Linked DNA regions of Halorhodospira halophila SL1. Each later gene encodes a partner of the first gene's protein in a complex. Links are inferred from orthologs where the notes say so. Each region holds a gene or a part of one and is shown on either strand. Other genes may lie near its edges.

The links. The genes of interacting proteins can lie anywhere in the genome.
Region 2: the proteins of dapF (region 1) and HHAL_RS04530 are in contact, whole or in part, in a solved structure (PDB 5YGU), measured with the Escherichia coli proteins. The link is inferred for Halorhodospira halophila SL1 from one-to-one orthologs.

The regions. Positions count from the first base shown.
Region 1 is NC_008789.1:1,303,721-1,308,507, forward strand. The notes cover bases 592-3,495. They hold dapF (diaminopimelate epimerase), read left to right. Parts: upstream 592-1,571; coding sequence 1,572-2,420; downstream 2,421-3,495. Other genes in these bases: lysA (diaminopimelate decarboxylase), read left to right, coding at 592-1,552; HHAL_RS06115 (DUF484 family protein), read left to right, coding at 2,439-3,149; xerC (tyrosine recombinase XerC), read left to right, coding at 3,152-3,495. Also shown: tal (transaldolase), read right to left, coding at 1-26; LPS translocon maturation chaperone LptM, read left to right, coding at 183-299; more of lysA, read left to right, coding at 296-591; more of xerC, read left to right, coding at 3,496-4,066; ATP-dependent protease subunit HslV, read left to right, coding at 4,153-4,707; ATP-dependent protease ATPase subunit HslU, read left to right, coding at 4,712-4,787. UniProt on the Escherichia coli protein: Involved in the succinylase branch of the L-lysine biosynthesis and in the biosynthesis of the pentapeptide incorporated in the peptidoglycan moiety. Catalyzes the stereoinversion of LL-2,6-diaminopimelate (L,L-DAP) to meso-diaminopimelate (meso-DAP).
Region 2 is NC_008789.1:961,795-966,518, forward strand. What follows is about bases 508-3,466. They hold HHAL_RS04530 (RNA pyrophosphohydrolase), read right to left. Parts: upstream 2,281-3,466; coding sequence 1,735-2,280; downstream 508-1,734. Other genes in these bases: ptsP (phosphoenolpyruvate--protein phosphotransferase), read right to left, coding at 508-1,723; HHAL_RS04535 (histidinol-phosphatase), read left to right, coding at 2,404-3,087; HHAL_RS04540 (CidA/LrgA family protein), read left to right, coding at 3,072-3,443; HHAL_RS04545 (LrgB family protein), read left to right, coding at 3,436-3,466. Also shown: more of ptsP, read right to left, coding at 1-507; more of HHAL_RS04545, read left to right, coding at 3,467-4,167; lnt (apolipoprotein N-acyltransferase), read right to left, coding at 4,153-4,724. UniProt on the Escherichia coli protein: Master regulator of 5'-end-dependent mRNA decay.

The sequences.
Region 1 (4,787 bases):
AGCCCTCGAAGCGGATTCTCCGTCATGGCCCCTCTCAATGCCCTAGTTTCTCTGATGGTTGGATCAGTATAACGAGGGGGTTCAGGGACGGAAACCGCGCACGAACCGGGATCGACAGCCCTCACCATGGCCGGCCCAAGCCGCTATAATGGCGGGTTTACCGCCAATCCGTGGAGACGCTCATGGGTACCGGATGCCGTTGGGCGGCGCTGGTGCTGGTCCTCGTCCTCGCCGGCGCCTGCGGCCAGAAAGCCGACCTCTACCTCCCCGACGAAGACGGCGAGGAGCAGCCATCATGAGCACACCCCCTGGCTTCGCCCGCTACGCCGATCGCCTGTGGGCTGAAGCACTGCCCCTGGACGAGCTCGCCGAACGTTTCGGCACCCCGTGCTACGTCTACTCCCGCGCCGCCATCGAGGAGCGCTGGGCACTCTACCGGAGCGCCCTCGGCGTCGCCGGGGACGTCTGCTACGCCGTCAAGGCCAACGGCAACCTCGCCCTGCTGCAACTGCTCGCCCGCCACGGAGCCGGATTCGACATCGTCTCCGGCGGCGAGCTCGAACGCGTGCTGCACGCCGGCGGGGACGCCGCGCGGGTGGTCTTCTCGGGTGTTGGCAAAGGCACCGACGAGATCCGTCGCGCCCTGCAAGCCGGTATCCGCTGCTTCAACGTGGAGTCCGCTGCCGAACTCGAACGCATCGCCAGCGTGGCCGCCACCGAGAACACCCCGGCGCCGGTGGCCCTGCGCGTCAACCCCGACGTCAACCCCGAGACCCACCCCTACATCGCCACCGGCCTGGCCCAGAGCAAATTCGGCATCGCCCTGGAGGAGGCCGAGGCCCTCTACCTCCAAGCGGCTAACGATCCGCGCCTCGAGGTCCGTGGCATCGCCTGCCACATCGGCTCGCAACTGCTCTCGGTGGCACCGCTGACCGAGGCGGCAGAACGGCTGGCGGCGCTGGCCCGGCGACTGCAGGAGCAGGGCATCTCCCTGGACCACATCGACGCCGGCGGTGGCCTCGGCGTGCACTACATCGATGAGCAGCCGCCAACCCCGGCCGAGCACATCGAGGCGATCTCGGCGCCGCTGCGCGACCTTGGCGTATCCGTCCTGGTCGAGCCCGGGCGCGCCATTGTTGCCGAGGCCGGCATCCTGCTCACCCGCATCGAGTATCTCAAGCACAACGGCGGCAAGGAGTTCGCCATCGTCGACGCCGGCATGAACGACTACCTGCGCCCAGCGCTCTACGACGCCGCCCACACCCTGGAGGCGGTCACCCCGTCGGAAGCCGAACTTCGACCGGTGGACGTGGTCGGACCGGTCTGCGAATCCGCCGACACCTTCGCCCGCGACTGCACGCTGCCGGCAGCCGCCGGCGGCTTGCTGGCCATCCGTAGCGCCGGCGCCTACGGTGCCGTCATGGCCTCGCAGTACAACGCCCGGCCCCGACCGCCCGAGGTGCTGGTGGACGGCACCCAGGCGCACCTGATCCGCCGGCGCGAGACCATCGACGAGCTGATGAGCGGGGAATCGCTCCTGCCGGAGGGCTGACGCGGTGCGCTTTACCAAGATGGAGGCGCTGGGCAACGACTTCGTCGTCCTCGACGGCATCCGCCAGCGCCTGCACCTCACCCCCGAGACCATCCGCACCCTGGCCGACCGGCGGCGCGGGGTCGGCTGTGACCAGCTGCTTATCGCCGAGCCGCCTGCCCACATCGCCGCTGATGTCCGCTACCGGATCTTCAACGCAGACGGCACCGAGGTGGAGCACTGCGGCAACGGTGTCCGCTGCCTGGCCCGCTTCCTGGTTGACGAAGGGCTGGCCGCCCCGGGGGTCCTGCGCATCGAGACCGACGGCCGCATCACCGAGGCGGAACCCCGGGACGACGGCCAGGTCAGCGTCGACATGGGCCCCCCTGAACTCGAACCCGCGCGCATCCCCTTCCAGGCCCCAGTGCGACAGGAGGCCTACCGGCTGGCCACCAGCCGCGGGGAGCAGACGATCGGCGCCGTCTCCATGGGCAACCCGCACGCCGTGTTGCGCGTCGACGACATGACCGGGGCACCGGTCGCTGAACTCGGCCCCGAAATCGAACGTCACCCGCGCTTTCCCCGGCGGGTCAACGTCGGTTTCATGGAAGTGTGCACCCGCGACCGCATCCGCCTGAGAGTCTTCGAACGCGGAGTCGGCGAGACCCCCGCGTGCGGCACCGGGGCGTGCGCCGCAGTGGTCGCCGGCCGGCTGCGCGACTGGCTCGACGCACCGGTGACTGTGGAGCTGACCGGCGGCGTGCTCGTGATACACTGGCTCGGTCCTGGGCGTTCGGTGTGGATGACCGGCCCGGCTCGCACCGTTTTCCGCGGCGAGATCGAGCTTCCCGCATCCGCCGCGGCGACGCCCCGGGGACCGACCCGCTAAGCAAGCAGGACGAACGGTGTGACAGAGAGCGCCAAGCGTGATGAGGCCCCGTTACTCGACGAGGCCGAGGTGGCCGCCTACCTGGCGGAGCACCCCGACCTGCTGCACCGCCATCCCGAGCTCCTCGCAAGACTGGAGCTGCGCCACGACTGCGGCGACGCCACCTCACTGATCGAACACCAGGTTCGGGTCCTGCGCGAGGAGAGCGCAGGCCTGCGCCGGCGCCTCGACGACATGGTGCGGGTGGCCCGCCAGAACGAAGGGACCGCCGAGCGGCTCCACGAGCTAACCCTCGACCTGTTCGCCGCCGACGACCTGCAGGCCGCCGTGGAGGCCCTGCGTGCCGGACTGCGCGAGGGCTTCCAGGCCGATGCCGTGGGGCTGCTGCTGATCGCCCCCGAAGCGGCCGGCGGCGAGACCCACGCGCCCATCCCTGAGATCCTCGATGCTGGCGATCCGGCGCTGACCTGTTTCCGGCCCCTGCTTGAGCGCGGCCGCCCCAGCTGTGGGACCCCCACCGAAGCCCAGGTACGCACCATCTTCCCGGATACCGAGACGGCGGTGGCCAGCGCGGCCCTGGTGCCGATGATCGATGAGCGGGCCGTGGGCGTCCTCGGCATCGGCAGCAGCGATCCCCAGCGCTACCATCCGGGGCAGGGCACGGTCTTCCTGCGCCGGCTCGGCACCACGGCGGCGCGCGTACTCGACCGATTGCTCCACCGGGGCTAGGCATGGAACGGGGCTGGTTGGAGCGTTTCGACCGCCACCTGGCCTCGGAGCGCCGCCTAGCCGAACCGACACGGCGGCGCTACCGCCAGGACCTGGACGCCTTCGCTGCTTTCTGCACCGACCGCGGCCTGGCGAGCTGGGCGGCGGTCACCCACGATGTGGTCCGGGCTTGGGTGGCCCACCAGCGGCGCCGCGGCCTGGCCGGCCGCACCCTGGGCCGCCAGCTCGCGGCGCTGCGCAGCTTCTACCGCTTCCTGATCCGCGAAGGCGCCGTCGCCGCAGATCCGGCCGCTGAGGTCCGCCCACCGCAGACGCGCCGACGCCTCCCCGGCACCCTCGACCCGGACGAGGTGGCCGGACTCCTCGACGGAGCAGACCCCGGGGATCCCCTGCAGGCCCGCGACGCGGCACTCTACGAGCTGATCTACTCCAGCGGCCTGCGCCTTTCCGAGGTCATCGGGCTCAACATGATGGACCTCGACCGGCGCGACGGCCTGGTCCGGGTCCTGCGGGGCAAGGGCGCCAAGGACCGAGTGGTGCCGGTGGGACGCCAGGCGCTGCGCGCCCTCGACGCCTGGCTGCGCCACCGGCCGGCTTGGGCGTCCGCCGAGGAGACGGCCATCTTTGTCGGTCGCCACGGCGGACGCCTGGGTGCCCGGACGGTTCAGCGCCGGCTGCAGCGCCTGGCCCACCTGCGCGGGGTCCAGCGGCGCGTCCACCCGCACATGCTCCGCCACTCCTTCGCCACCCACATGCTCGAGTCGAGCGGCGATCTGCGCGCTATCCAGGAACTGCTCGGCCACGCCGACATCTCCACCACCCAGGTCTACACCCACCTCGACTTCCAGCACCTCGCCCAGGTCTACGACCAGGCCCACCCCCGGGCCCGACGGCGCAAAGACCCTGACAACGATTAGGCAGGCGGGCGCTCGCGGCGGCAGCGTCGACCCGCGGGCGATGCTCTCGGGTACAATGGCTGGCGCGAACACTCAGGAGGCCGATCTTGGAAACACTGCACGGCACCACCATCCTCGCCGTCCGCCGGGAGGGCCAAGTCGCCCTTGGCGGAGACGGGCAGGTCACCCTCGGGCACACGGTGCTCAAGGGCAACGCGCGCAAGGTCCGCCGGCTCTACCACGGACGAGTACTGGCGGGATTCGCCGGGGCCACCGCGGACGCCTTCACCCTGTTCGAGCGCTTCGAGGCGCAACTCGAGAAACACCACGGTCAGCTGGCTCGCTCCGCCGTCGAGCTGGCCAAGGAGTGGCGCTCCGATCGCGTCCTGCGCCGCCTGGAGGCCCTGCTCGTCGTCGCCAACACCGAGTCTCTGCTAACCCTCTCCGGGACGGGAGACGTCATCGAGCCCGAGCACGACCTGATGGCCGTCGGTTCCGGCGGGCCGTACGCCCAGGCCGCCGGCCGGGCGCTGCTCGAATCCACCGACCTGCCCGCCGACCAGATCACCCAACGGGCGCTGGAGATCGCCGGCGACATCTGCGTCTATACCAACCGCCACATCACTGTGGAGACGCTGCCCGAGACCCGTGAGGAGTCGTAACGACATGTCCGAAGCCACGATGACCCCGCGCGAGATCGTCCAGGAGCTGGACAAGCACATCGTCGGCCAGGGCGAGGCGA
Region 2 (4,724 bases), 340 kb from region 1 along the record:
CGGCGATCTCCTCCAGGCGACTGACCATGGGCAGGAGGATCTGCAGATTCCCCAGGCCAACGTCGGCGCGCAGCATGGCGCGCAGCTGGGTGAGGAAGATCTCCGGGTGGTCCAGGGTCAGGCGGATCCCCCGCCAACCGAGGAAGGGGTTCTCTTCCTCGATGGGGAAGTAGGCCAGCGACTTGTCGCCGCCGACATCCAGGGTACGCAGGGTGACGGGCTTCGGTGCGAACTGCTCCAGCACCCGGCGGTAGAGGTCAGCCTGCTCCTCTTCGCCCGGGAAGCGGTCACGGATCAGGAACGGGAACTCGGTGCGGTGCAGCCCGATGCCGTCACAACCGGCCGCCAGCGACAGATTGATATCGGAGATCAGGCCGGTGTTGGCGTAGAGGGCCAGGTTGCGGCCGTCGGGGCTGATCGCCGGCTCGTCGCGCACCGCCTCGAGCCCTTCGGTGAACTCCGCCTCGTCGCGGATCAGGCGCTGATACTCCTGCTCCACGGTCTCCGTGGGATCGACGTAGAAGCGCCCCGCGTAGCCGTCGACCACCACCGGCCGGCCGTCCATCTTCCGGGTCCGCAGGTCGTCCACCCCCATCACCGCCGGGATACCCAGGGCGCGGGCGAGGATGGCCACGTGGGAGTTGCGCGAACCGGTCGCCGAGACAACACCGACCAGCCGATCACTGGGGATCTCGGCCAGTTGCGAGGCGCTGACCTCGTGGCCGACCAACACGGCCTTCTCGGGCAGGTCCTCCACCCGTCCGCCCTCATCGCGCAGGCGCCCGAGGATCCGCCGCCCAAGGTCGCGGATGTCGCTGGCCCGCTCGCGCAGGTAGGGGTCGTCCATGTTCTCGAAGACCTGCACGTGCTCCCCGATGACCTGGCGCAACGCGCCGGGCGCCCAGTTGCCGGCGCGGATGCGCTCGACGGTCTCGCTGACCAGGCTATCGCCTTCGAGCATGCGCAGATAGACATCGAAGAGCATCTGCTCGTCGGCGCTGACCGAGCCGGAGATCTGCTGGCCGAGCTGGCGCAGCTCGGCGGTGACCTGGTCGACGGCGGCCTCGAAGGTCGCCACCTCGGCCTCGGGGTCGGCGGCCGTACGATCGGGGATGGCGTTGAGGTCCGACTGGGCATAGGGGACCACCGCCGTGCCGATGGCCACCCCCGGGGCCCCGGGCAGACCGCGCAGGGCGCGACTGTCCCCGGCCACCGGCTCGTCGCCGATGTCGTGGATCCCGCCGCTGGCCCGGGCGTGGGCGATCGCCCCGGCCAGCTGCGCCGCCAGGGTGACCAGGAAGGCGACCTCGTTCTCCTCGAAGCGGCGCTCTTCGGCCTGCTGGACCACCAGCACACCGAGCACCGAGCGGTAGTGGATGATGGGCACCCCGAGAAAGGAGGAGTAGCGCTCCTCGCCGGTCTCGGGGAAGTAGCGAAACCGCGAGTGCGCCGGGGCGTTCTTGAGGTTGATCGGCTCCTCGCGCTCGGCCACCAGGCCCACCAGCCCCTCGGCGGAGGTCAGGCGTACGCGGCCCACCGACTCGGTGTTCAGGCCACGGGTGTCCATGAGGACGAAGTCGCCCTGGGTGGCGTCGAGGAGGTACACCGAGCAGACATCCACCGCCATGGCATCGGCGACCCGCTCGACGATGATCCGCAGCCCCTGGCGCAGGTTCGGGGCGGCGTTCACTTCTCGGGAGACGCGGTGGAGGATTTCGAGCATCAAGCCCCGCCCTATCGCAATCGGCGCCGAGCCGCCGGCGGGATGACCGCAGCGGGGCCACCCTCGGTGCCGGTGCCGGCCCAGTCATCGGCCTGCAGATAGCCGGAGAGTTCCTGCAGCGCCTGGCGGTACACCTGGCGCTTGAAAAAGATGACCTCTTCGACCGGATACCAGTAGTCGACCCACCGCCAGCGGTCAAACTCGGGGCGCGCCACCCGGTCGACGCGCACCCGCTGCTCGTCGGCGAGCAGGCGCAGCAGGAACCAGATCTGCTTCTGGCCGATGCACCGGCTGCCTCGGCGACGGATCATGCGGCGGGGCAGGCGGTAACGCAGCCAGCGGCGCGTGGCGCCGAGGACGGCCACGTCGGCGGGCCCGAGGCCCACTTCCTCGCGCAGCTCGCGGTAGAGCGCCTCCAGCGGGGTCTCGTTGGCCTCGACCCCGCCCTGGGGAAACTGCCAGGCGTCTTCTCCGGCCCGCCGAGCCCACAGCACCCGCCCGTCGTCGTTGGCGACGATGATGCCGACATTGGGCCGAAAGCCGTCTGAATCGACCACCCGGAGACGCCTCCCTACGCAGAAAAAGCCGATGTTATTCTTTCACAGTGGGCGCAACCTGGGCAACGTTGCCGCAGCGCCAGGCCGCCCCCCTTCCCATCCTCGACAACCGAAGGAGGTGCAGTGTCCGTCGCCCTGTTCGACCTGGATAACACCCTGATCGCCGGAGACAGTGACAGCCTGTGGGGCGAGTACCTGGTGGCTTGCGGGGCCGTCGATAGCGAGGCCTTCGCCGAGACCCATCGGCGCTTCCACCAGGACTACATCGAGGGGCGACTGGATATCGACGCCTTCCTCGCCTTCGCCCTCAGCCCGCTGGCCCAGCACCCGGAAGAGCAGCTCCACGCCTGGCGGGCCGACTTCACGCGCGACTGGATCGAGCCCCTGGTGCTGCCCGCCGCCGAGGCGCTCCTGGAGGAGCACCGCCGTGCCGGGCACCACCTGGCCATCGTCACCGCCACCAACCGCTTCGTCACCGCCCCCATCGCCGAACGGCTGGACGTGGGCACCCTGCTGGCCACTGAACCGGAGCGGCGGGACGGCCGCTACACCGGCCGCCACACCGGCACGCCGACCTTCCGCGAGGGCAAGATCCGGGTGGTCGAGGCCTGGCTGCGCGAGCACGGCCTGGAGCAGGCCGAGAAGTGGTTCTACAGCGACTCGCTCAACGACCTGCCCCTGCTGCGCCACGTCGAGCACCCGGTGGCCGTGGACCCCGACGACACCCTGCGCGCCGAGGCGCGCCGCAACGGCTGGCCGGTGCTGACCCTGCGCCAGGCGGAGACCCCCGAGTGCTGCTCGGCCTGACCCTGCTGCTCGGTTTCCAGCTGCTCGGCGAGGTGCTCGCCCGGCTGTTCGGCCTGCCACTGCCCGGTCCGGTGATCGGCCTGGCCCTGCTCTTCGCCACGCTGATTGCCGTCGGTCGGGTCCCCACCGGGCTGCGCACCGCCGCCGAGGGCCTGCTGCGCTACCTGGCCCTGCTGCTGATCCCCGCCGGGGTGGGCATCCTCCTGCACCTGCCGCGCCTGCAGGAAGACGCGCTGGCCATCGTCGCCGCCCTGGTGGTGAGCACCGGGGTGGCGCTGGCGGTGACCGCCGTCCTGTTCCAGTGGCGGTGGCTGCGGCGCGGGCGCAGTGCCAAGGCGGAGGACGACGATGACTGAGGAGTTTCAGGACATCTGGGCCTTCCTGGCCGAGAGCCCGCTGCTGGGGCTGACCATCACCCTGGTGGCCTTCCTGATCGGTCAGGCGGTCTGGCGAAGACTCAACAACGCGCCGCTGGCCCACCCGGTGCTGATCGCCACGGCCCTGCTCATCCCCTTCCTACTGCTCACCGGCACGGACTACGACACCTATTTCGAGGGGGCGCAGTTCATCCACTTCCTGCTCGGCCCGGCCACCGTGGCCCTGGCCGTGCCGCTGTTCGATCAGCTGCCACGCATCCGGCAGCTGCTGCTGCCGATCACCGTCTCGGTGGTGGCCGGCAGCCTGGCGGCGGCGCTCTCGGCGGTGTGGGTGGGGGCGGCGCTGGGCGCCTCGCGGGAGACCCTGCTGTCGCTGGCGCCGAAGTCGGTCACCTCGCCGATCGCCATGGGCATCGCCGAGCGCCTGGGCGGGCTGCCGTCGCTGACCGCCGGCCTGGTACTGATCACCGGGGCCCTGGGCTGCCTGATGGCCCCGCTGGTCTTCCGGCTGCTGCGCATCCGGGACGAGGCCGCCCGCGGGCTGGCCCTGGGGCTGTCCGCCCACGGCTTTGGCACCGTCCAGGCGTTCAGCAGCAGCGCCGCCGCCGGCGCCTTCGCCGGCCTGGGCCTGGGGCTGGCCGGGCTGGTGACCGCCTTCCTGCTGCCGGTGGTCCTGCCCTGGCTGGGCTCACTCGGCGGCTGACCCGCCGACCCGCCGCCGGCGATACCACCGCAACCCTCCGGGCAGCAGCAGCGCAGCGGCCAGCAGTCCCAGCAGGGGACCGTCGCCGATGCGGGCGTAGGGGGTGGTGCCGCTGCGGCGCTCGACCTCGGTGGCGAGGGTGGCCACCTCGAACTGCGGTCGACGCTCGACCACCTCACCGTCGGGACCGATCACGGCGGTGATGCCGGTATTGGTCGCACGCAGCATCCAGCGCCCGGACTCCGCAGCGCGCATGCGCGCCTTCTGCAGGTGCTGATGGGGCGCCAGGGAGTCACCGAACCAGGCGTCGTTGCTGACGTTGACCAGCAGGTCCACCTCTCCCGCCGTGCGCCGCACGGCCACCGGGTAGGCCACCTCGTAACAGATTGTGGCCCCGAGACGCAGGCGGTTGTCGACGGCCAGCGGCTCCGGCCGGGGCCCGCGGCTGTAGTCGGCCATCGGGGCGCCGAGGAAGTCGAGGCTGCGGCCGAAGAGGTCGCGGAACGGCACGTACTCGCCGTAGGGGACCAGATGACGCTTGTGGTAGACGTCACGCT